Regions from separate parts of the Streptococcus suivaginalis genome, predicted to be linked through region 2. Evidence: predicted binding sites of a transcription regulator. Region 2 holds the regulator's gene; the other holds the start of a gene.

Region 1 (3,114 bases), 250 kb from region 2:
TCGAGCAAAGACTGGAATGAAGTCAGCTGTCTTGGCACCACCAATCCAACGTTTTTCACCGTTCAATACCCAGACATCACCTTTACGCTCAGCTGTTGTTGCAAGACCACCTGCAATATCTGAACCATGGTCAGGCTCTGTCAAGGCGAAACAGGTCTGTGCTTCAAAGTTACGAACTGGTGTACCAAAGCGTTCGATCTGCTCAGGACTACCACCGATCAGAATAGTGTTGTAGCCCAAGCCACCGTGTACAGTATAGAAGGTTGCTACTGATGGATCAAAGCGTGCCATTTCCAAATAAAGGAAAGCATTGTAGAGCTCACCAGCTTTCCAAGATCCTTCACGACCAACGAAGAGGTCAGGATGGGTCATGATTTTCGCTGCAGCGAAAGCTCCAAGGATTTCTTCACGTGGTAACAATGCTTTTTCATAGCTATCAATCAAGACTGGACGGATGCGTGTTTCCATCTCTTGACGTAAGTGTTTCAAGACCTTTAATTCGCCTTCGGTTAATTTTTCCGCATAACCAAACAAATCTTCTGGATACAACTCTTTAGCTAATTCTTTTACTGACATTGTAAGACTCCTTTTAAAAAATATTTGTGAAGCGTTTACATTTTGTTGACACTACCATCATATATCGAAATTACATAAAAATCTACTTAATAAAAATTGATAAAACTATTAGTTTGTCTAATAATATTTCACAAACTATCCCAAACGGTTTATTCCTTTTGATTTAGGTCTATTTCTCCAAATTTTGAAAAGGATTTTTCGTCTTTGTGAAATTAAAAAGAACAGGGACAAACCCTGTTCGGTAGATAAAATTGGTGGCTTCTTAGATAGATAAACCTGCTAAGACTTGTTTGGCTTCGGCAAACAGGTCTTCGATAATGGCTTTTGTCGGTTTGATTTCTTTGACCAAGCCAGCAATCTGGCCTGCCATAAGGGAGCCATTTTTCACATCGCCCTCTTTGACCGCCTTGGACAAGGCTCCCATGGTTATTTTCTCTAACTCATGACGTGAAATATCCTGGCTTTCTAGCTCCAAATACTTGGTTGTCAAATCATTTCGAATACAGCGTACAGGCGCACCAAACTTGCGGCCAGTCACAACCGTCGATGTATCCACCGCATCCAGAACTGCTTGTTTGTAGCTATCTGGAATTGGGCACTCTTTGGCTGCTAGGAAGATAGTCCCCATTTGCACACCTTCAGCTCCAAGAGCATAAGCGGCTACTAGTCCATGGCCATCGGCAACACCGCCTGCACAGATAACAGGAATATCGACATTGGCAACCACCTGACGGGTCAAAGGCATACTGGTCATCTCCCCAATGTGGCCCCCTGCTTCCATCCCTTCGGCAACGACAGCGTCGCAACCCAACTCTTGCATTTTTTGCGCTAGTTTGACTGATGGAATGACGGGGATGACAATGACACCCGCTTCCTTTAACCGTGGCATATAGGGTTTAGGAGTCCCTGCTCCTGTAGTGACAACCTTAACACCTTCTTCGATCAACACTTCGACAATTTCTGCTACATTATCCATCATGAGCATCAAGTTGACGGCAAAGGGTTTGTCAGTTAAGGCCTTGGTTAAGCGAATCTCTTCACGCACTTCCTCAGCAGTCAGACCACCTGAGGCAAGAATCCCCAGACCACCTGCATTGGAAACGGCACTCACCAATTGATGGCGTGAAATTTGGGCCATAGCCCCTTGAAATACTGGGTACTGAATGCCCAACAATTCTGTTACACGATTCATGTGTGTTCCTCCTCGAATGTAAAATCTATCACAAGCTTATCATAGCTAGGGGGTGATTTCAATACTTGGTCTATTAGAACTTATTATAGTAAGTCTTATAAACTATTAGAGCCTTATTTAGGAGGGATAACTTGGGCGACTCCAGCAATGACTTTTTGCCCGTCTTGGTTGGTGACAAGGGTGTCTAAAGTCAGCCATCCTTTTTCATCAATGGCGCTAATGCGAGCAGTCGCCGTAAGAGTATCACCAATCGCAACTGGCTTCAGGAAACGGAGGTCTTGGCCCAGATAGATAGTGCCAGGACCCGGTAAATACATCCCCAATACTGTCGAAATAAAGGATGCTCCTAACATACCATGAGCAATTCGCTTCTTAAACATCCCTTGTGATGCTTCAACCTCGTTGGTGTGAGCAGGGTTTAAATCACCCGAAATCCCTGCAAATAAGACCACATCTGTCTCTGTAACTGTCTTAGAAAAACTAGCTGATTGTCCAATTTCAAATACTTTTGACATCTTCTTACTCCTTTTTCTTTGGTTTGATTTTCGACTATCTTTGTGTATAATGTGTGGGAAAGGTACAATTATGAAGCACTATCCATATCACTATCATGATCTATCAAATGGCGAAAGAATCGCCTATCGTACAGCCGGATCCACAGGTCCCTACCTCCTTCTTATCCATGGCAATCTTAGTTCATCTACCCATTTCCAACACTTGATGAAAGCTCTCGAGCAGGAATGCCAATTGATTGCCGTCGATATGCGGGGGTTTGGACGATCTAGTTATCACAAGTCCCTCCATGCCCTACAGGACTTGGCAGAAGACTTGCTCGAATTGATGGATGCCTTGTCCATTTCAGCCTACTCCATTCTTGGCTGGTCCACAGGTGGAGGAGTTGCACTTGAAATGGCTGCCAGCCGTCCAACTGCCATTCAGCGTCTGTTCTTATTATCTTCAGTTGGTGTACAAGGCTACCTGCCACCTAGCAAATCCAGGCTTGTGTCGTTTAATATTTTACCGATTTTGGCCAACACAAACCCAGCCTTAGCCAAGTGGAATCCTGTCTTACAACGGATTGAATATGCCTTAAAATCAGGTCAAGAATCCTTGATGAGAAAGATCCTCTCCCCCTTGTATCAAAACACTCCCATTTCGGATGAAGATTTTAGACTCTACATGGAAGCTGCCTGTCAACAGCGCAATTATTCGGATATTTGCCTCTTGCTATTCACCTTTAACATGACCAATCGGCACAATGGATTTGTGGCTGGTAACAACAGGATTCAGCAGGTTACCTGTCCTGTCCACATCTTGCACGGCACATCAGATGATGTCGTTAGTCT
Region 2 (3,114 bases):
AACAGGTCGTTCGACTATGGGGGTTAAAGTCATGCGCTTAGACCAAGATGCACACATTGTGACATTTGCTTTAGTAGAAGCAGCTGATGAAAAGGAAACTGAGGAATAAGATGGGAAAAGACCAAACAACAAAAAAGAAGCGCTCCTCTCTTTGGAGAAATATTCTATCGGGAATTTTGATTATTCTTGCGCTCTGCTTGATTTTTAATAGCTCTATTCGAAATATGATTATCGCCTGGAACACTAATCGTTATCAGGTGACACAGGTGTCTGAAGAGGAAATTGAGCAAAACAAACAAGCAAGCTCTACTTTTGATTTCGAACAAGTAGAATCTATTTCAACTGAAGCAGTTTTGAAGGCCCAGTGGGAAGCTCAAAATTTGCCTGTAATTGGTGGAATTGCGGTTCCAGATTTAAAAATTAACCTGCCGATTTTTAAAGGTTTGGACAATGTGGCGCTTATGTACGGAGCCGGTACAATGAAAGAGGACCAAGTCATGGGTCAAGGAAACTACGCTCTTGCTAGCCACCATATATTTGGAATGGCTGGAGCTAGTGATACCTTATTTTCACCTCTGGAACATGCAAAAGAGGGGATGAAAATCTACTTGACGGACAAAACAAATGTTTATACCTATGTTGTAACTAGTGTTGAAGTTGTGACACCAGAAAGCGTCTATGTGATTGATGATGTTGAAGGGAAGAACCAAGTAACGCTTGTAACTTGTGAAGATGCAGCAGCCACTATGCGAACCATTGTCAAAGGAGAGCTTGAGACGGTAACAGCTTTTGATGAGACAGATGCAGAGATTTTAGATTCATTTGAAATTTCTTACAATCAAATTCAACTTTAAAAAGAGAGCCTTGCTCTCTCTTTTTTTTTTCGAATAGAAGAAGTAGGAGGATGAGAAATAATGTATAGTATTTCATTTCAACAGAATTCATTATTACCAAGAGAGCGACTTCTGGAAGTAGGACCTGAAGGACTTAGTAATCAAGAATTGCTGTCTATTTTTATTCGAACTGGCACCAAGCAGCACCCAGTCCAGGAATTGGCTACAAAAATCCTAAAAGAGGTGGATCATCTGGCAAATTTGAAGGGAATGTCCATCGAAGAATTACAATCGATCTGCGGAATTGGTCGCGTCAAAGCAATCGAAATTCAAGCCATGATTGAATTGGGGCGTAGAATTCACCAGTCTGAAATCACTCTCCAACAAAAAGTTTTAGGCAGCGAAAAACTAGCTTCTCGCATGATGCAGGAGTTGGGAGATAAAAAGCAAGAGCATCTGGTAGCTATTTATTTGGATACCCAAAACCGCATTATTCAGCAGAAAACGATTTTCATCGGAAGTGTCAATAAGTCCATCGCAGAACCAAGAGAGATCCTCTACTATGCTGTCAAAAACATGGCAACAAGTGTGATTATTGTTCATAATCATCCATCTGGCTCTGTTCAGCCAAGTAAGAATGACCTCTTGTTTACGCAGGCATTAAAAAAGTCCTGCAATATGCTAGGACTTGTGCTTTTGGACCATCTAATTGTTGGAAAGTCGCGTTATTTTAGTTTTCGAGAAGAGGGGGAATTGGTTGATACCTTCAACTAGTCTTTTCTCATAAAGTAGAGCAAGGTTTGTAGTTCACTTGTCAAATCAACGTACTGGACTACAACATCTTTTGGAACAGAGAGATTGACAGGTGAAAAGCTCAGAATGCCTTTTACACCAGCAGCCACTAAGATATTTGCAACCTCTTGTGCCTTATTACTTGGGACAGTTAAGATGGCAGTTTGTGACTTGGCTTCCTTGATTTTTTCTTCAATTTCAGAGATCGCATAGATAGGAATTCCTGCATCCACAGTTCCAACTGCAGGATTTTCATCTGCTTCAAAGGCCATCACGATTTTCATTTTATTGCGCTCATGGAAGCGATAGTGAAGTAGGGCTCGTCCCATATTACCAACTCCGACTAGCATAACATTAGTAATGGAATTATCGTTTAGGATGTCTGCGAAAAATTCCATTAGTTTTTTCACATCATAACCGAAACCACGGCGACCTAATTCACCGAAATAAGAAAAGTCCCTTCTGACAGTTGCGGCATCAATACCAATGGCTTCAGCGATTTCTTTGGAACTAGCTTTTTCAATATTTTCTGCATTAAAGCGTTTAAAAATACGGTAGTAGAGCGACAGACGCTTGGCTGTTGCTCTTGGGATAGACGATTTTTCGTTCTTCACTCGATATTCTCCTTCAGTTTCTAAAAATATTCTAGAGTAAGTTTGTGAATATTGCAACAGATTAGCTTGGAAAATGACAAGAAAAATCTGGTTTTCCAAAAGCAGAGGATTTGTGAAATCGTTGCTAAGAAAACCAGATAGTTGATTATAGACTTTGTAAAAAGTGGTAAACTTGACCAATCGAACCAGTAAAGCCCAAGTCCTCACTGTCTTTTGTCAGTGACAGAACAGGATAGTAATCGGGTAAGGTAAGGCAGCCAGAAAATGCTAGCTGAGCAGCTGCCAAATCAGGAAACTCTTGACTTCGAACTTGCTGATAGGCATCTTTATAGGTAATTTTAATCATATTTATCTCTCAATCTTGTTGAAGATATTTCGATCAACAAGACTTTCTAGCAAAAAGTAAAATTTTTCTTGAATAACGGGGTTGCTATTTTCTTTGAAGATATTGACAATACGCAAACCGGATTGGTCTGTAATATTGATTTTAAAGGCAGTCAAATCTTTATTAATTATGATTTTCAACAGAAATCCTTTTTTTGAATTTGGAATTTCTTCAAGAAGGCGAGTTAATTGAAAATGCCCTGCCTTGGTTTCTTCGAAAGTGGTGTCCTTTAAAGTATATTTTTTAATCTGAGGACTGATCTCGTAGGTATATAAACAGTCTTTCAAGCTGACGGATGTTTCAAAAGCCATATTAAACTCCTAATATAAGTGATAGTTGGTGAATTAATTGATCAATTTCTTCCTTGGTGTTGGATTCCGCCAAGCTAATCCGGAGGGATTCTTTCAAACGATGCGACTTCTTGCCGTATAGCGCTTCTAAAACGTGACTGGTTTGGATGACACCAGAGGTACAGGCAGAGCCACTAGAG

What was found. The regulator Rex, encoded in region 2, represses fermentation and respiration genes when NADH is low (regulators of the CRP and FNR family bind a similar motif). The targets are predictions, from matches to a motif close to TTGTGAANTANTTCACAA.
Region 1: PXH68_RS06185 (nitronate monooxygenase) is a predicted target of Rex. The motif match lies at 1,785-1,802, and genes of this name have one in related genera.

Annotation. Positions count from the first base shown of each region.
Region 1 covers NZ_CP118733.1:1,322,753-1,325,866, forward strand. The annotation lists gene fadE (acyl-CoA dehydrogenase FadE) at 1-576, opposite strand, end outside; gene PXH68_RS06185 (nitronate monooxygenase) at 839-1,768, opposite strand; gene PXH68_RS06190 (MaoC family dehydratase) at 1,882-2,283, opposite strand; gene PXH68_RS06195 (alpha/beta fold hydrolase) at 2,354-3,114, shown strand, end outside.
Region 2 covers NZ_CP118733.1:1,069,222-1,072,335, reverse strand. The annotation lists gene gyrA (DNA gyrase subunit A) at 1-109, shown strand, start outside; gene PXH68_RS04985 (class A sortase) at 111-854, shown strand; gene radC (RadC family protein) at 915-1,607, shown strand; gene PXH68_RS04975 (redox-sensing transcriptional repressor Rex) at 1,604-2,239, opposite strand; gene PXH68_RS04970 (DUF4649 family protein) at 2,385-2,585, opposite strand; gene PXH68_RS04965 (DUF1831 domain-containing protein) at 2,588-2,935, opposite strand; gene PXH68_RS04960 (cysteine desulfurase family protein) at 2,937-3,114, opposite strand, start outside.